Regions from separate parts of the Streptomyces sp. OZ13 genome, predicted to be linked through region 3. Evidence: predicted binding sites of a transcription regulator. Region 3 holds the regulator's gene; each other region holds the start of a gene.
What was found. Region 3 encodes HrcA, which represses chaperone genes, less so after heat shock. Its sites were predicted from a motif close to TTNGCACTCNGNNNNNCNGAGTGCNAA; they were not measured.
Positions count from the first base shown of each region.

Region 1: the regulator HrcA is predicted to act here: its motif matches at 2,280-2,306, upstream of groL (chaperonin GroEL).
Region 2: the regulator HrcA is predicted to act here: its motif matches at 5,422-5,448, upstream of groES (co-chaperone GroES).

Region 1 is NZ_JBQHCZ010000019.1:26,203-32,617, reverse strand. It holds gene thrC (threonine synthase) at 1-1,082, shown strand, start outside; gene ACTMTU_RS30975 (MoaD/ThiS family protein) at 1,132-1,407, shown strand; gene ACTMTU_RS30970 (cold-shock protein) at 1,844-2,047, shown strand; gene groL (chaperonin GroEL) at 2,435-4,057, shown strand; gene ACTMTU_RS30960 (alpha/beta hydrolase) at 4,281-5,792, shown strand; gene ACTMTU_RS30955 (MFS transporter) at 5,777-6,415, opposite strand, start outside.
Region 2 is NZ_JBQHCZ010000005.1:1,411-7,825, reverse strand. It holds gene ACTMTU_RS13525 (LysR family transcriptional regulator) at 1-617, opposite strand, end outside; gene ACTMTU_RS13520 (MOSC domain-containing protein) at 699-1,406, shown strand; gene ACTMTU_RS13515 (SDR family NAD(P)-dependent oxidoreductase) at 1,562-2,335, shown strand; gene ACTMTU_RS13510 (ester cyclase) at 2,414-3,106, shown strand; gene groL (chaperonin GroEL) at 3,193-4,821, opposite strand; gene groES (co-chaperone GroES) at 4,968-5,276, opposite strand; gene ACTMTU_RS13495 (polysaccharide deacetylase family protein) at 5,543-6,415, opposite strand, start outside.
Region 3 is NZ_JBQHCZ010000003.1:417,117-423,531, reverse strand. It holds gene hemW (radical SAM family heme chaperone HemW) at 1-224, shown strand, start outside; gene ACTMTU_RS09000 (DUF3097 domain-containing protein) at 325-1,137, opposite strand; gene ACTMTU_RS08995 (MBL fold metallo-hydrolase) at 1,164-1,886, opposite strand; gene hrcA (heat-inducible transcriptional repressor HrcA) at 2,073-3,098, shown strand; gene dnaJ (molecular chaperone DnaJ) at 3,099-4,235, shown strand; gene ACTMTU_RS08980 (nitronate monooxygenase) at 4,672-5,748, shown strand; gene ACTMTU_RS08975 (16S rRNA (uracil(1498)-N(3))-methyltransferase) at 5,748-6,415, shown strand, end outside.

The DNA.
Region 1 (6,415 bases), on a different contig from region 3:
TCTGGCGTTACGCCCCGCTGCTGCCCGTCCCGGCCGACGTGGCCGACAAGCCGAACCTGAACCCGGGCTGGACCAAGCTGGTCAAGGCCGACAACCTCGCCCGCGAACTGGGCGTCACCGGCGGTCTGTTCGTCAAGGACGACTCCGGCAACCCGACGCACTCCTTCAAGGACCGGGTCGTCGCCCAGGCCCTCGAGGCCGCCCGTGCCTTCGGCTTCACCACCCTGTCCTGCTCCTCCACGGGCAACCTCGCGGGCGCGGTCGGCGCCGCCGCCGCGCGGGCCGGCTTCCGCTCCTGCGTGTTCATCCCGCACGACCTCGAGCAGGGCAAGGTCGTCATGGCCGCGGTGTACGGCGGCGAGCTCGTCGGCATCGAGGGCAACTACGACGACGTGAACCGCTTCTGCTCCGAGCTCATCGGCGACCCGCTGGGCGAGGGCTGGGGCTTCGTCAACGTCAACCTCCGCCCGTACTACGCGGAGGGCTCCAAGACCCTCGCGTACGAGATCTGCGAGCAGCTGGGCTGGCGGCTGCCGGACCAGCTGGTCGTCCCGATCGCCTCCGGCTCCCAGCTCACGAAGATCGACAAGGGTCTTCAGGAGCTGATCAAGCTCGGGCTCGTCGAGGACAAGCCGTACAAGATCTTCGGCGCCCAGGCCGAGGGCTGTTCGCCGGTGTCGACCGCCTTCAAGGCCGGCCACGACGTCGTGCGGCCCCAGAAGCCGAACACCATCGCCAAGTCCCTCGCCATCGGCAACCCGGCCGACGGCCCGTACGTGCTGGACATCGCGCGCCGCACGGGCGGGGCCGTCGAGGACGTGAACGACGAGCAGGTCGTCGACGCGATCAAGCTGCTGGCCCGCACCGAGGGCATCTTCGCCGAGACGGCCGGTGGCGTGACGGTGGGTGTGACGAAGAAGCTGATCGAGGCGGGCCTGCTCGACCCGGCGCTCACCACCGTCGTGCTCAACACCGGCGACGGTCTCAAGACCCTCGACGCCGTCGCGGAGACCTCGCAGGCGACCGCCGTCATCCGCCCGAGCCTGGACGCGTTCCGCGACGCGGGCCTGGCCGCCCACTGAGAACCTTGCTCCGCACTGCCACGCCGTACTCCGCCGAGAGGTGACGAACATGAGCGTCAACGTCCGCATCCCCACCATCCTCCGTACGTACACGGGCGGCCGGGCCGAGGTCCCGGCGGAGGGCACGACCCTCGCCGAGGTCATCGCGGACCTGGAGAAGAACCACACGGGCATCGCCGCCCGCGTCCTGGACGACCAGGGCAAGCTGCGCCGGTTCGTCAACGTGTACGTGAACGACGACGACGTCCGCTTCGAGCAGGGCCTGGAGACGGCCACGCCGGACGGTGCGGGCGTGTCGATCATTCCCGCCGTCGCCGGCGGCTGACGGATACAGGAGGAGCGGCCGCTGAGCTCTCCCCAGAGATTTACCCGCAGTTACTGAAATTGCCCCCTCCGCGAGAGAAGCGGAGGGGGCAATTCTGCATGGTTGAGCGCGGTAGAGTTTGGGAAGCCCCCTTCGCCGGCCGCTCGAGAATGCCTTCAACTTCCGCAAGAATGCGGCCGAACCATGCGATCGAATTGCCACTTAGGCGTTATTTGCCGGGCCCGACTTGCCCCGGAATTCCATGAATTGACACGGATCGGTCGTTCGGTACTGCCCAGATTTCTCGTCCGATTGACCTGTTGCAGAGGGCAGTTGGGCAGATACATTCAGCCGCGGTCGACGCGTTCCGGCGCACACCCCTCCTGCTGGGGTGGAGGTCTGACCCGGGTCCGCGAAGTGCGGTCCTGCGCAAGGGCCAGTAATAGGGGAGTTAGGCATGGCTCAGGGCACCGTCAAGTGGTTCAACGCGGAGAAGGGGTACGGCTTCATCGCGGTCGACGGTGGTGCGGATGTTTTCGTCCACTACAGCGCGATCCAGATGGACGGTTACCGCACCCTTGAAGAAGGTCAGCGAGTCGAATTCGAGATCTCGCAGGGCCAGAAGGGTCCGCAGGCGGACATGGTCAAGCTCGCCGTCTGATCCAACTGATCGAGGCGCGATCGGCCACCGACGCACTCACGCATGAGGGGCTCGCCTCCCGGCCACCGGGAAGCGGGCCCCTCACGCGTGTCCGGACACTGCCGCGGGCGCCGGCGCCGGCCGCGGCGTCCCTCGAGGAAGCCTGGGCCAACCCCTCGCCCGACCGCCCTCCACCGGGCGGCCTTGCTCGAAGGCGCTTGCACTCTCATGGGTCGAGTGCTAATCATTGGCGTTAGCACTCTCCCAGTGAGAGTGACAGAACTTGGATCGGGTCGGTGAGGCCCGCGAGCCGGGTGGGGCAAGGAACCACAAGGCGCGCAGGCCGTCCGTCGCGGGCGCCGGATGCGATCCGAAGCAATCCACCCCAGTCCGGGAGGACCACTTCACATGGCCAAGATCATCGCGTTCGACGAGGAGGCACGGCGCGGTCTCGAGCGCGGGATGAACCAGCTCGCCGACGCCGTCAAGGTCACCCTTGGCCCCAAGGGTCGCAACGTCGTCCTCGAGAAGAAGTGGGGCGCCCCCACGATCACCAACGATGGTGTTTCCATCGCCAAGGAGATCGAGCTCGAGGACCCGTACGAGAAGATCGGCGCCGAGCTGGTCAAGGAAGTCGCCAAGAAGACGGACGACGTCGCCGGTGACGGTACGACCACCGCGACCGTTCTCGCCCAGGCGCTCGTCCGTGAGGGCCTGCGCAACGTGGCCGCCGGCGCCAACCCGATGGCCCTGAAGCGCGGCATCGAGAAGGCCGTCGAGGCCGTCTCCGGTGCCCTGCTCGAGCAGGCCAAGGACGTGGAGACCAAGGAGCAGATCGCCTCCACCGCCTCCATCTCCGCCGCTGACGTCCAGATCGGTGAGCTCATCGCCGAGGCCATGGACAAGGTCGGCAAGGAAGGCGTCATCACCGTCGAGGAGTCCCAGACCTTCGGTCTGGAGCTCGAGCTCACCGAGGGTATGCGCTTCGACAAGGGCTACATCTCGGCGTACTTCGCCACCGACATGGAGCGTATGGAGGCGTCCCTGGACGACCCGTACATCCTGATCGTCAACTCCAAGGTCGGCAACGTGAAGGACCTCCTTCCGCTGCTGGAGAAGGTCATGCAGTCCGGCAAGCCGCTGCTGATCATCGCCGAGGACGTCGAGGGTGAGGCCCTGTCGACCCTGGTCGTCAACAAGATCCGCGGCACGTTCAAGTCCGTCGCCGTCAAGGCCCCGGGCTTCGGCGACCGCCGCAAGGCCATGCTGAACGACATCGCCATCCTCACGGGCGGCACGGTCATCTCCGAGGAGGTCGGCCTCAAGCTCGAGAACGCCGGCCTGGACCTGCTGGGCCGCGCCCGCAAGGTCGTCATCACCAAGGACGAGACCACGATCGTCGACGGTGCCGGTGACAGCGACCAGGTCCAGGGTCGCGTCAACCAGATCCGTGCCGAGATCGAGAACAGCGACTCGGACTACGACCGCGAGAAGCTCCAGGAGCGCCTCGCGAAGCTGGCCGGCGGCGTGGCCGTCATCAAGGCCGGCGCCGCGACCGAGGTCGAGCTCAAGGAGCGCAAGCACCGCATCGAGGACGCCGTTCGCAACGCGAAGGCGGCCGTCGAGGAGGGCATCGTCGCCGGTGGTGGCGTGGCCCTGCTCCAGGCCTCCTCGGTCTTCGAGAAGCTCGAGCTCCAGGGCGACGAGGCGACCGGCGCCAACGCCGTGAAGCTCGCGCTGGAGGCCCCGCTCAAGCAGATCGCCGTCAACGGTGGTCTCGAGGGCGGCGTCATCGTCGAGAAGGTGCGCAACCTGCCTGTCGGCCACGGCCTGAACGCCGCGACCGGTGAGTACGTCGACATGATCGCCGAGGGCATCATCGACCCCGCGAAGGTGACCCGCTCTGCTCTGCAGAACGCGGCCTCCATCGCGGCGCTGTTCCTGACCACCGAGGCCGTCATCGCCGACAAGCCGGAGAAGGCCGCCGCGGCCGCTCCGGGCGGCATGCCGGGCGGTGACATGGACTTCTGATCCGCTCGCGGATCGGCAGACCGGTTTCACACCGAGGGCGGCACCCCTGCACGGGGGTGCCGCCCTCGGGCGTTCCCCGGCGGCGCACGGGCAGGACGTACGCCCACGACCGCCGCCGGAGCCGACCTGGGGGTGACCGGCCCGAGCGGGTGGGGCAAACCCCCTGCCGGATACGGGAGTTGGTCCCGTGGGGCCGGGCGCGCGGATCCGGGAGGGTCGTGCCATGGCAATCACTCGAACGTTCCGTCTCCGGCCCGCCGTCACCGTCGCGCTGACGCTGCCCGCCCTCGCGACCGCGCTGGTCGCCCTCCCCGCGCCGTCCGCAGAGGCGACCGCCCGGCCGGCGTCGGCAGTCCGGTGGGGCCCGTGCCCCGGGACCGGGCTCGACCCGCGCCAGGAGTGCGGGACGGTGTCCGTGCCGCTGGACCACGCCGAGCCGCGCGGGCCGCACATCACGCTGGCCGTGTCCCGGCTGCGCAGCGAGAAGCCCGAGGCCCGGCGCGGCACGCTGCTGATCATCCCCGGCGGACCGGGCAACCCCGGTCTGCACGAGCCCTCCCGGCGGGGGAAGGCCCTTCCGCAGTCGGTGCGCGACGCGTACGACGTCGTCAGCTTCGACCCGCGCGGCGTCGGCCGGTCCGCACCCGTCAGCTGCGATCTCCCGCACGACGACCTCGCCATGGAGCGGCTGCGCCCCTGGCCGGCGCCCGACGGCTCCGTCGACCACAACGTCGCCGCCGGCCGTCGCCTCGCCGACGCCTGTGCCGAGAACGGCGGCGAGGTCCTGCGCACCGTCAGCACCCGCAACGAGGCGCGCGACATCGACCGCGTCCGGGAGGCGCTCGGGGAGCGGAAACTGTCCGCGTGGGGCGTCTCGTACGGCACCTACGCCGGCGCCGCCTACGCGCAGATGTTCCCCCACCGCACCGACCGCTGGATCCTCGACAGCAACGACGACCCCGACCCGGAGCGGGTCGCGCGGGGCTGGCTGGCGAACTACGCGGTCGGCGTCGAGGACGTCTTCCCCGACTTCGCCGCCTGGGCCGCCGATCCCGCCAACCCGGACCGGCTGGCGGCGACACCGGAGGAGGTGCGGCCCCTCTTCCTCGCCCTCGCCGCCCGCCTGGACCGCGCGCCGATCCCCTGGCCGGGCGCCAACCCCGAGGAGCTGAACGGCAACGTGCTGCGTCAGACGCTGCTCGACAGCCTCTACTCGCCCAGGCGTTTCCCGGTCGTCGCCCGCCTGATCGCCGCCGCCCGCTCCGGGGCCGCGCTGCCGGCCCCGAACACGCTGCCGGACGAGGCCATGCAGAACACGGTGGCGGCGTCGGCCGCGACCATCTGCAACGACGTGGACGCCTGGGGGGACGACCAGGCCTCCTACGAGAAGGCCGTGGCCGACAGTCGTGAGCGCCACCCGTTGACGGCCGGGATGCCCGTCAACGTCATGCCGTGCGCCTTCTGGGACCTCGGCCCCACCGAGCGGCCCGTCCGCGTCACGCCGCACGGCCCGTCCAACGTCCTCCTCGTCCAGAACGACCGTGACGTGGCCACCCCGCTCGCGGGCGCGAAGAAGATGCGGGCGGCCTTCGGGGACCGTGCGCGGATGGTCGTCGTCGACGCGGCCGGCCACGGGTCCTACGTCGACAACGGCAACGAGTGCGGCGACGCGACCGTGACCCGCTTCCTGCTCACCGGGGAGCGCCCGGCGCGGGACCGCTACTGCGCCTCCTGACCGGCCGGGGCCGGCGCCGGACGCGGCCGGCCCATCACGGCGGCCACCAGCAGGTACGGCACGGCCAGCAGCGCGAAGACCCTGCTGTGGGAGGCGTACGGCGACAGTGCCGCGTACGTGCCGTACGCCAGCAGCGAGGCGATGTTGGTGCCGAGGCCCGTCAGCGAGGTGATGGTCGCCCGGCTCCTGCCGGTGATCGCGGCCTGGAGGCGTACGTCGGCCAGCACGTCCGCGAGCTGGAAGACGAGGAACGCGACGGCGAGCAGGGCGAATCCGGCGGGCGTGCCCGACAGCGCGCCCGCCGCGAGCGCCACGGCCGCGGCCGCGACCAGCGCCCCGGTCGCCCGGACCGACAGCCGTTCGCCGGCCGTCACCAGCAGCGAGCCGAGCGTCACGCCCACCCACACCACCAGCACCAGCAGGGGGACGGTCTCGGTCGCGACACCCGTGGCGGCGGCGAGCAGCGGCACGTACTCGTCCAGCACGCCCCAGATCGACGTGATCACCACGGCGAGGACCATCGCCCGCCGGACGGGACGGCTGCCGCGCACCTCGGCCAGCCCGGAACGCAACGTGGCGAGGTAGCCCGGCCGTTCGGCGGTGTCGTGGTGGGCGGTGGCGCG
Region 2 (6,415 bases), on a different contig from region 3:
CGGCAGCGCGGGCAGCCCGCGATCCACGACTCCTCCGCGAGGTCGCCGATGGCCACCTTGCCCGCTTCGGCGAGGCGGTGCCCGTCGGGCACCAGACCCACGAGCCGGTCGACGAGCAGCGGCCGGACGACGAGGTCGGCCCACTCCGACTCGGCCCCCGCAGTGTCGTAACGGAAGGCGAGCGCCACGTCGCAGTCACCGTCGCGGAGCATCTCCACCGAGCGCGGCGGCTCCGCGTCGACGAGCGAGACCCGGGTGCCGGGGTGGGCCGCACGCAGGGCGGCGAGGGCCGTGGGCACGAGCGTGGAACTACCGCTCGGGAACGAGACGAGACGGACCCGGCCGGCCCGGAGCCCGGCGATCGCCGCCACTTCCTCCTCCGCCGCGGTGAGCCCGGCGAGAATGCCGGAGGCATGGCGTACGAGCGCCTCTCCGGCCTGGGTCAGGCGCATCTCGCGGCCGGTACGGATCAGCAGCGGCGTCCCGGCCGAGCTTTCGAGCGCCTTCATCTGCTGACTGACCGCGGGCTGGGTGCATCCCAGTTCGCGAGCGGCCGCGGAGAACGAGCCGGTGGTGGCGACGGCACGCAGGACACGGAGGTGGCGGGCTTCGATCACCCATCAAGCATAAGGGACGCTTGGAGGAACGGACGATTAACCGTTGGTTACTTTGAGGCGGTGTCGGTTAGCGTGCGGGACATGAAGCTTCTGACCGTGAACGTGGGCCGCCCCAAGACGGCCGATTACACCGATGCACCCGGCGGCATGACCGGAATCGACAAGCGCCCGGTGGAGGGGCCCGTCCGGGTGACGGATCCGGGCCCCAAGGGGCAGGGCGGCAGCGGTCTCTCGGGGGACGCGGTCTGCGACCTGCGCCACCACGGCGGGAGCGACCAGGCCGTGTACGCCTTCGCCCGTGAGGACCTCGACGCCTGGGAAGGCGAGTTGGGGCGTCCGCTTTCCAACGGCACGTTCGGCGAGAACCTCACCACCATCGGCGTCGATGTCACCGGGGCCAGGATCGGTGAGCGATGGCGCATCGGCGATGCGGTGGTACTCGAGGTCACCTCGGGCCGCGTCCCGTGCCGCACCTTCGCCGGCCGGCTCGGCGAGAAGGGCTGGGTCAGGCGTTTCACACAGAGCGGGGTGTCCGGCGCGTACCTGCGGGTCATCGAGCCCGGCGAGATCCGCGCCGGCGACCCGGTGGAGGTGGTGCACCGGCCGGAGCACGAGGTGACCGTGGAGATGGCGTTCCGGGCGGAGACCACCGAGCGCCACCTGCTGCCCCTGGTCCTCGAGGCAGGTGACGCCCTGCACAGTGAACTGCTGAGGAACGCCCGCGCGTACGTCGCGAAATACGGCACGGCGGCCGGCCCTGGACCGGTCCCCGGCCCCGGCGCCGCATAGGCGAGGGGCCCGGCGGGACTCGCGGCGCGGGCGCCGGAAGGCGGAACGGGCCAGGGACTTCGGGGCAGTTCGCGCCCCCGGACGGGCCGCGGACGGGCACCGGTCAGGGAAGGCGCCCGCGCCGCACCACCACGTCGGGCATTAACGTGCCGCCTATGACGACTGCACTGATCACGGGAGCGACCGCGGGCATCGGCGCCGCCTTCGCACGGCGGCTCGCGGCCGATGGGCACAACCTGGTGCTCGTGGCCCGGGACACAGAACGGCTGCAGGAACAGGCCACCGAACTGCACGACCGGCACGGCATCGAGGCGGAGGTACTGACGGCCGACCTGTCGCGGGAGGACGGGATCGGCGCGGTCGAGGAGCGCCTTGCGGACCACAAACACCCCGTCGATCTGCTGGTCAACAACGCGGGTTTCGGGAACAAGGGCCGGTTCCTCGATGTCTCCATGGCCGACGAGCTGACCATGCTGAAGGTGCACTGCGAGGCGGTGCTGCGGCTGACCGCGGCCGCGGCGGGACCGATGCGCGAACGCGGCCGGGGCGGCGTGGTGAACGTGGCGTCGGTCGCCGCCTTCGTGCCCCGTGGCACCTACGGCGCGTCCAAGGCATGGGTCGTGCAGTTCACACAGGGCGCCGCCAGGGACCTCGCCGGATCGGGGGTGCGGCTGATGGCGCTGTGCCCGGGATTCGTACGGACCGAGTTCCACCAGCGGGCCGGCATGGGCACGAACAACATCCCCGGCTGGATGTGGCTGGACGCCGACAAGCTGGTGGCGTCGGCGCTCTCGGACCTGGCCAAGGGGAAGTCCCTCTCCATCCCCGACCCCCGCTACAAGGCGCTGATGGGCGTCGTGAAGCTGACGCCGCGCGGCCTGCTGGGCGGGCTCACGTCGAAGACGGGCCGTAAGTACGGGCCGCAGTAGCCGCTCACGACACGACTGTGATCCGCGTCACTAAGATGGACGTATCCCATCAGGGGCCGCATCGGCTCGGGAGGCGCCATGAAATTCGTGCAGATCATCGACTACAAGACCGCCAGGTTCGACGACGTGAACGCGCTCATGGACAGGTGGGTCGAGCAGACACAGGGCAAGCGGACCACCGGCCACGCCGTCACGGGGAAGGACCGCAGCGACAGCAGCCACTACGTCGACATCGTCGAGTTCCCCTCGTACGAGGAGGCGATGAAGAACTCGCACCTTCCGGAGACGGACAAGATGTTCCAGGAGATGGTGGCCCTCTGCGACGGCATGCCCTCGTTCACCGACCTGGACGTGGTCCGTGAGGAACAGCTGAACGCGGCGACGGCCCGCCGCTTCTTCCACGAGATCGCGGCCGGCGGCAATCTGGACGCCATCGGCGAGGTCTTCGCCGACGACTACATCGACCACGACGTCGCCAACGAGGAGGACACCGAGGTCGGCAAGCAGGTCATACGCCGGGACCTCAGCATGTGGCGCGACGCCTTCGACTTCACCTTCGAGCTCGACCGGCAGGTCACCCAAGGGGACGACGTCGTGACGCTGTGGACCTGGAGCGGCAGGCACAAGGCGGAGTTCCGGGGCATCCCGGCGACGGGAGAGCAGTGCACCATCACCGGCACGACGATCTTCCGGTTCGAGGACGGGAAGATCAAGGAAGGCTGGTGGCACATGGACCTGATGCGGCTGATGCGCCAGCTCGGCGCCCTGTAGGCCGCGCCTGCCAGGAGACGTTCCGACGGGGAAGGCCCCCGCCCTCGCGCGATGCGGGGACGGGGGCCTTCTCGGCGCTTGTCGCGTCAGTGGCTGTGGCCGTGGCCGTGGCCGTGACCCGCGTCGCCCTCGTCCTCGGCCGGCTTCTCGACGACCAGGGTCTCGGTCGTGAGCAGCAGGGAGGCGATGGACGCGGCGTTCTCCAGAGCGGAGCGCGTGACCTTGACCGGGTCGATGACGCCGGCCTTGACCAGGTCGCCGTACTCGCCGGTCGCGGCGTTGAAGCCCTGACCCGCCTCGAGCTCGGCCACCTTGGCGGTGATGACGTAGCCCTCGAGGCCGGCGTTCTCGGCGATCCAGCGCAGCGGCTCGACGGCGGCGCGGCGGACGACGGCGACACCGGTGGCCTCGTCGCCCTCCTTGCCCAGGTTGCCCTCGAGCACCTTCACGGCGTGGACGAGCGCGGAGCCACCACCGGAGACGATGCCCTCCTCGACCGCGGCGCGGGTCGCGGAGATGGCGTCCTCGAGACGGTGCTTCTTCTCCTTGAGCTCCACCTCGGTGGCGGCGCCGACCTTGATAACGCACACGCCGCCGGCCAGCTTCGCGAGGCGCTCCTGGAGCTTCTCGCGGTCCCAGTCGGAGTCGGTGGACTCGATCTCGGCCTTGATCTGGTTGACGCGGCCCGCGACGTCCTCGCTCTTGCCGCCACCGTCGACGATCGTGGTGTCGTCCTTGGTGATCGTCACGCGGCGGGCGGTGCCCAGCACGTCCAGACCGGCCTGGTCCAGCTTGAGGCCGACCTCTTCGGCGATGACGGTGGCACCGGTGAGGGTGGCCATGTCGCCGAGCATCGCCTTGCGGCGGTCGCCGAAGCCGGGAGCCTTGACGGCCACCGCGTTGAAGGTGCCGCGGATCTTGTTCACGACGAGGGTGGAGAGCGCCTCGCCCTCGACATCCTCGGCGATGATCAGCAGCGGCTTGGAGCCACCGGCCTGGATGACCTTCTCCAGCAGCGGCAGCATGTCCTGGATGGAGGTGATCTTGCCCTGGTGGATCAGGATGTACGGGTCGTCGAGGACGGCCTCCATACGCTCCTGGTCGGTCACCATGTACGGGGACAGGTAGCCCTTGTCGAAGGCCATGCCCTCGGTGAAGTCGAGCTCCAGACCGAAGGTGTTGGACTCCTCGACGGTGATGACACCGTCCTTGCCGACCTTGTCCATCGCCTCGGCGATGAGCTCGCCGACCTGCTGGTCCTGCGCGGACAGCGCGGCCACGGCGGCGATGTCGGCCTTGTCCTCGATCGGGCGGGCGGTCGCGAGGAGCTCCTCGGACACGGCCTTGACCGCGGCGTCGATGCCCTTCTTCAGGGCGGCCGGGGAGGCACCGGCGGCGACGTTGCGCAGACCCTCGCGGACCAGCGCCTGGGCCAGCACGGTGGCGGTGGTCGTACCGTCACCCGCGATGTCGTTGGTCTTGGTCGCCACCTCCTTCACCAGCTGGGCGCCCAGGTTCTCGTACGGGTCCTCGATCTCGACCTCGCGGGCGATGGTGACGCCGTCGTTGGTGATGGTGGGAGCGCCGAACTTCTTGTCGATGACGACGTTGCGGCCACGGGGGCCGATCGTCACCTTGACCGTGTCGGCAAGCTTGTTGACGCCGCGCTCGAGGGCGCGACGGGCGTCCTCGTCGAACTTCAGGATCTTCGCCATGGGAGCGGTTCAGCCCTCTCGGATTTCGTGTTCAAAGAACTGCGCCCCTCGCCGCCCGGCATCAGCGGGGTGGCCAGGGGCGCAGCTCGAGGCAGAACTGGCGCGGAGTCCCAGGGGCCGATGACCCCTGAGCGCGCCCCTGCTTTCTACTTCTCGACGATCGCGAGCACGTCGCGGGCCGAGAGGACGAGGTACTCCTCGCCGCTGTACTTCACTTCGGTGCCGCCGTACTTGCTGTACAGCACGATGTCGCCGGTCTTCACGTCGAGCGGCAGGCGCTCGCCGTTCTCGAAGCGGCCCGGGCCCACGGCCAGGACGACGCCCTCCTGGGGCTTCTCCTTGGCGGTGTCCGGAATAACCAGGCCAGAGGCCGTGGTCTGCTCGGCGTCGAGCGGCTGGACCACAATGCGGTCCTCGAGCGGCTTGATGGCAACCTTGGAGCTGGCGGTCGTCACGATCCGACCTCCCCCTTCGGAGATCACGGGGTTAACTGATCTGAGGTGGCGACCAGGTGGATCCGTCGTCGCGGGTGCCGGACCTGCCCGTCGCTGTGTTGGCACTCTCACTTGGTGAGTGCCAGGGCCGAGACTATGACTGCGATTAGCACTCGGTCAAGCGGAGTGCCAATGCGAGACCGCGTGGCGTTCCGATTCGGACTCCGGCCCGGCCACGGTCCCGCCGTCCGGTCACGGCCTCCGGCCCCGCCCGACGGTCCCCGGTCTCAGACGTAGTCCTCCAGCCTGGCCACGGCGTACCCCTTCGCCGTCACCGTCCGCATGACCCGCCGGATCATGTCCGGCATGCTGCCCTCCCAGTCCTCCTCGCCACGGAAGTGCGTGAGGATGATGTCGCCCGGATGCAGGTCCCGGTCCCACTCCCGCCACTCCATGTGGTCGGGAAACGCCTCCGCGGCCCACAGCGGCACGGCCTCGACGCCGCACTTCTTGGCGACGCGCAGGGTGTCCTTGTTGTAGTTCCCGTACGGGGGGCGCATGAGCCGGGGCCGGCTCCCGTAGCGCTTCTCCAGCTTGTCCTGCTGGCCGCAGATCTCACGCTTCTGCTCGGCGTACGAAAGGCCGGGCAGATACGGGTGGTTGAGCGTGTGGTTGTGCAGCGCCACGCCGCTGTCCCGCATCTTCTCGAAGTAGCCGTAGTCGTCGTTGATGACGTAGTCGCTGAGGAAGGCGCTGTACGGGATCCGCAGGTCGGACATCATCCGCAGCAGTTCGGGGTCCTTCTCCGCGCCGTCGTCGATCGTCAGGAAGACGATCTTCTCCTTCGTCGGGACGGTGGTGAACACGGGCGGCAGCCCCTCTCCGTCCTCCACCTCGAATCCCTTGCGGGTGGTGATCCGAGGCTTGACGGCGGGTGGCGGTGGCGCCGCGAGCGGCGTCTGCTTCAGCCCCCACTTCTTCGCGGCGGCGGCGCGGGCCTTCTGGCTGAGCGCGGCCTTCTCCCGCTGCGCCGGACCGCCGCCGGCGGCTTCGCGGGCCTTGCGGGCGTCCGGCTCCTGCGCCTGCGGCCCCTGCCGTGCTTCCTTCTCTGCGGCGGGCCGGGAGGGGCGGGGTGCCTCCGGCGGCCCCTCGGCCGCACA
Region 3 (6,415 bases):
AACTCCTCCCCGAGGAGGACCGCCGCGTGGAGCGCATCCTGCTGGAACTGCGGCTGCGTGAGGGCGTGCCGCTGGACCTCCTGCGTGAGGCGGGCCTCGCGGCGGCCGCCCGATCCCTGGCCGACGGGCTGCTGGAGACCGGCCCGTTCGAGGACGGTCGCGCGGTGCTGACCCTGCGGGGACGGCTGCTGGCGGACGCGGTGGTGCGGGACCTGGTGGACTGATCACTCGCCGGAGTGAATCGAACGAAGTTCGGCGACTCCGTTCCGCTGGACATACTCGGTATCAAGTTGGACACCGGCGAATTCGGCACCCTCCCCGGAGTCAGGCCTCACCGCTGGCCGTGACGAAGTCGATCAGCTCCTCCACCCGCCCCAGCAGCGCAGGCTCCAGGTCCTTGTACGAGCGGACCTTGGAGAGGATGTGCTGCCAGGCGGCGCCCGTGTTCTCCGGCCAGCCGAGGGCGCGGCAGACGCCCGTCTTCCAGTCCTGTCCGCGCGGCACCGTGGGCCACGCCGGGATCCCCACGGAAGAGGGCTTCACCGCCTCCCACACGTCGATGTACGGGTGGCCCACCACCAGCACGTGCGGGTCCGTGACCGAGGCCGCGATACGGGACTCCTTGGAGCCCGCGACCAAGTGGTCCACCAGGACGCCGAGGCGGGCGTCCGGACCGGGGGAGAAGTCCGCCACGATCGACGGAAGGTCGTCGACGCCTTCCAAATACTCGACCACCACGCCCTCGATCCGCAGGTCGTCGCCCCACACCCGCTCCACGAGCTCCGCGTCGTGGCGGCCCTCCACGTAGATGCGGCCCGCGCGGGCGACCCGGGCCCGGGCACCGGGAACGGCGACAGAGCCGGAGGCCGTACGGGACGGACGGGACGGGCCCGCCGGGGCCGGACGGACCAGCGTGACGACCTTGCCCTCCAGCAGGAAGCCCCGCGGCTCGAGCGGGAACACGCGGTGCTTGCCGAAGCGGTCCTCCAGGGTGACCGTGCCCGCCTCGCAGCGGATCACCGCGCCGCAGAAGCCGGTCGACACCTCCTCCACCACCAGCTCGGGATCGGCCGGGACCTCCGGCACGGGCTTCGACCGCTTCCACGGCGGCGTGAGATCAGGGCTGTAGCTGCGCATTCGCACGACGATACGGCCGCACGCCGCTACGACACGCCGAAACGCGCCGCCAGTTCGTCGCGCTGGGCCCGTACGAACGCCGCGTCCACCACCGCGCCGTGCCCCGGGACGTACAAGGCGTCCTCGCCGCCGAGCGCCAGCAGCCTGTCGAGGGCGGCGGGCCACTGCGGCCCGACGGCGTCCGTGCCGGCCTGAGGCTCCCCGGACTCCTCCACCAGGTCGCCGCAGAACACCACCTCCCGCTCCGCGGGCACCAGCAGCGCCAGATCGTGGCCCGAGTGACCGGGGCCCACATTGGCCAACAGCACCTGGCGGCCTCCCAGGTCGAGCGTCCACTCCCCGGACACCGCATGCTGCGGCGCCACCACCATGTCCGCGGCCTCCGCCGCCTCTTCGGGAGCGACCCCGTGCCGGATCGCGGTGGCGCGGATCGCGTCCCGCTCCCGGCGCAGCAGCGTGTCCATGCCCACAGCCCCGTACACGTCCGCCCCGGCGAAGGCCGCCGTGCCCAGCACATGGTCGAAATGGGGATGGCTGAGTGCGATGTGCGTCACGCGGCGCCCGCCCGTCAGCGCCTGCGCCTGGGCGCGCAGCTCGGCGCCCTCACGGAGCGTGGAGCCCGTGTCGTACAGCAGCACCCCGTCCTCGCCGGCGACCAGGCCGACGGTCGCGTCCCATCCCGGCAGGCGGCGGCGGCCGACTCCCTCGGCCAGCCGTTCCCAGCCGAAGTCTTCCCAACTGACGTCCATACGGCGACGCTATCCGCATCACATCCGCATCGACCTGCGCGGGCCGCACGAGCGCGTGTCCGACCGCACGGTCGGCCACCCTTGCTACCCGCGTACCCCGCAGCCGTACACTGGCCGGGGGAATGCTGGCACTCGGGCGCACCGAGTGCCAGGACACACAGAGGAACCACAGCTGGAGGTGCGCGAATGCTCAGCGAACGCAGGCTCGAGGTGCTGCGCGCCATCGTCCAGGACTACGTCGGCACCGAGGAGCCTGTCGGCTCCAAGGCCCTCACCGAGCGTCACAACCTTGGCGTCTCCCCGGCCACCGTCCGCAACGACATGGCCGTGCTGGAGGAGGAGGGCTTCATCGCCCAGCCCCACACCAGCGCCGGACGGATCCCCACGGACAAGGGGTACCGGCTGTTCGTCGACCGGCTGGCCGGCGTCAAGCCGCTGTCGTCGCCGGAGCGTCGCGCCATCCAGAACTTCCTGGACGGGGCGGTCGACCTCGACGACGTCGTGGGACGTACGGTGCGGCTGCTGGCGCAGCTGACCCGGCAGGTCGCCGTCGTGCAGTACCCGTCGCTGACCCGGTCCACGGTCCGGCACGTGGAACTCCTCTCCCTCGCGCCCGCCCGCCTGATGCTCGTGCTGATCACGGACACGGGCCGGGTCGAGCAGCGCATGATCGACTGCCCCGCCCCCTTCGGCGACGCCTCGCTCGCGGACCTGCGGGCCCGGCTCAACAGCCGGGTCGTGGGACGCCGCTTCGCGGACGTGCCGCAGCTGGTGCAGGACCTTCCCGAATCCTTCGAGCACGAGGACCGCGGCACCGTCTCCACGGTGCTCTCCACACTGCTCGAGACCCTGGTCGAGGAGACCGAGGAGCGGCTCGTGATCGGCGGCACCGCCAATCTGACCCGCTTCGGACACGACTTCCCGCTGACCATCCGGCCCGTGCTGGAGGCGCTGGAGGAGCATGTGGTGCTCCTCAAGCTGCTCGGCGAGGCGAATGAGTCGGGCGGTATGGGCATGACCGTACGTATCGGTCACGAGAACGCCCATGAAGGCCTCAACTCCACGTCCGTGGTCTCGGTCGGCTACGGTTCGGGCGACGAGGCAGTAGCGAAACTCGGCGTGGTCGGACCGACCCGCATGGACTACCCCGGAACGATGGGAGCGGTACGCGCAGTGGCACGTTACGTCGGACAGATCCTGGCGGAGTCGTAAGTGGCCACGGACTATTACGCCGTACTCGGCGTACGCCGCGACGCATCGCAGGACGAGATCAAGAAGGCCTTCCGCCGCCTCGCGCGCGAACTCCACCCGGACGTGAATCCGGATCCGAAGACGCAGGAGCGCTTCAAGGAGATCAACGCCGCGTACGAGGTGCTCTCGGACCCGCAGAAGAAGCAGGTCTACGACCTCGGCGGTGACCCGCTGTCGCAGGCCGGAGGCGGCGGCGCCGGAGGCTTCGGCGCGGGCGGCTTCGGCAACTTCTCCGACATCATGGACGCGTTCTTCGGCACGGCGTCGCAGCGCGGACCGCGCTCGCGCACCCGCCGCGGCCAGGACGCGATGATCCGGCTGGAGATCGAGCTCAACGAGGCCGCCTTCGGCACCACGAAGGACATCCAGGTCGACACGGCCGTCGTCTGCACGACCTGCTCCGGCGAGGGCGCGGCGCCCGGCACATCGGCGCAGACCTGCGACATGTGCCGCGGGCGCGGCGAGGTCTCGCAGGTGACACGGTCCTTCCTGGGCCAGGTCATGACGTCGCGGCCCTGCCCGCAGTGCCAGGGCTTCGGCACGGTCGTGCCGACCCCGTGCCCGGAGTGCGCCGGCGACGGCCGCGTCCGGTCGCGGCGGACGCTGACCGTGAAGATCCCGGCCGGTGTCGACAACGGCACCCGGATCCAGCTCGCGGGTGAGGGCGAGGTCGGCCCCGGCGGCGGCCCCGCCGGTGACCTGTACGTCGAGATCCACGAGGTCGCCCACCCCGTATTCCAGCGGCGCGGCGACGACCTGCACTGCACGGTGACGATCCCCATGACCGCGGCGGCGCTGGGCACGAAGTGCCCGCTCGAGACGCTCGACGGCGTGGAGGAGGTCGACATCCGACCGGGCACGCAGTCCGGCCAGTCGATCCCGCTGCACGGCCGCGGCATCACGCACCTGCGCGGCGGCGGCCGGGGCGACCTGATCGTGCATGTCGAGGTGACGACGCCGACGAAGCTGGACCCGGAGCAGGAGCGACTGCTGAGGGACCTGGCGAAGCTGCGGGGCGAGGAGCGGCCGCTTGGCCAGTTCCAGCCGGGCCAGCAGGGGCTGTTCTCGCGGCTGAAGGACGCGTTCAACGGGCGTTAGCCGGGGGTGGGGCGACGGGTCCGCTGCGCGGGGCCGTTTCCCCTACCCGCCCCTTCCCGAACCGGGCTCCGTACCGCCCCTGCGGGCGGCGCACCGGGTTTCGCGCGGTGCCCTCGATCTCCCCCTACGGCCCGGCGGCCGTGGGAGGTGCCCCCAGGCGTTGGAAATGCCGCTGCGCGGCATCCAGCCACGCCGCCGACGGAGGCACTCCGACCCAGCCGGGCAACTTCAGCCCCGCCGGCGTTCGAGGCGCGGGGGTCCGGGGGGCGAGCCCCCGAAACACCGCAACGCAGCGCGGTGCCCGGCCGGGCGGAGGCCGGTTCGGGAGTGGGCCCCCACGGCGGCCAGGCCGTAGGGGGAGGGGAACACGTCCCGCAGGGGCGCTGCGCGGAATGGGGGATTCGGACCCGTCGCGGGGACGTGGCACGATGCCTGCATGTCGTCATCCGCGCTGGTCGGCCTCTGCCGTCATCCGATCGTGCAGGCACCCATGGCCGGCGGCGCTTCCTGTCCGCAGCTGGTCGCCGCCGTGTCGGAGACCGGTGGGCTGGGCTTCCTGGCCGCCGGATACAAGACGGCGGACGGGGTGTACGAAGAGGTCAAGCAGGTCCGCGGGCTGACCGCGCGGCCCTTCGGCGTCAACCTGTTCATGCCGCAGCCCGGCAACGCCGACCCCGCCGCCGTCGGCGTCTACCGGGACCAGCTCGCCGGTGAGTCCGCCTGGTACGAGACGCCGCTCGGTGATCCGGACAGGGGACGGGACGACGGCTACGACGCGAAGCTCGCGATCCTGCTCGACGACCCCGTCCCGGTCGTCTCGTTCACCTTCGGCTGTCCCTCGCGCAGCGTCATCGAGTCGTTCAGCAAGGCGGGCACCTTCACGATCGTGACCGTCACCACGCCTGAGGAGGCGCAGGCGGCCCAGTGGGCCGGTGCCGACGCGGTGTGCGTGCAGGGCGTCGAAGCCGGCGGCCATCAGGGCACGCACCGGGACGACCCCGCGACCGACGGGTCCGGTTACGGACTGCTCACGCTTCTTACACTGGTGAAGGAGACCGTACAGATGCCCGTCATCGCCGCCGGCGGACTGATGCGCGGCAGTCAGATCGCCGCGGTCCTGGCGGCCGGGGCGGACGCCGCCCAGCTCGGTACCGCGTTCCTGGTGTGCCCCGAGTCGGGGGCGCACCCGGTGCACAAGCAGGCCATGACCAACCCGCTGTTCGTACGCACCGAACTGACCCGGGCCTTCTCCGGGCGGCCCGCGCGGGGCCTCGTGAACAGGTTCATGCGGGAGCACGGTCCGTACGCGCCGGCCGCGTACCCCGAGGTGCACCACCTGACGAGCGGGCTGCGCAAGGCCGCCGCGAAGGCGGGCGACGCGCAGGGCATGTCGCTGTGGGCGGGCCAGGGGCACCGGCTGGCGCGTGAGATGCCCGCCGCCCAACTCGTGGGGGTGCTCGCCTCCGAGGCGGACTCCGCACGGGCCGCGCTGTCGCTCGGCGGTGGTGTGTGATGACCGCTCCCGTCTTCCTCGTCGAATCGCTCGCAGGCGTCGCGCCCGGCGCGGCCGTCGTCCTGGACGGCCCGGAAGGGCGGCACGCCGTCTCCGTGCGCCGGCTCCAGCCGGGCGAGGACATCGTCCTCACGGACGGCGGCGGCCGCGGAGCGTCGGGCACCGTCGTATCCACCGAGGGCAAGGACCGTCTGACGGTCGAGGTGCGCGAGTGTCCCGAGGAGCCGCAGCCGACGCCCCGCATCACCGTCGTGCAGGCGCTGCCCAAGGGTGACCGCGGCGAACTCGCCGTGGAGACCATGACCGAGACCGGTGTGGACGCGGTCGTGCCGTGGTCGGCGGCGCGCTGCATCACCCAGTGGAAGGGCGAACGCGGCGCGAAGTCGCTCGCCAAGTGGCGGGCGACGGCCCGTGAGGCGGGCAAGCAGTCGCGCAGGCTCCGCTTCCCGGAGGTCGCGGAGCCGGCAACGACCAAGCAGGTCGCGGCACTTCTGGCGGACGCGGACTTCGCCGCCGTGCTCCACGAGGAGGGCGCCATGCCGCTCGCCACGGCGGAACTCCCCACGGAGGGCTCGATCGTTCTCGTGGTCGGCCCCGAGGGCGGGGTGTCCCCGCAGGAGCTCGACCTGTTCGCCGAGGCGGGCGCCAGGCCGTACCGGCTGGGTCG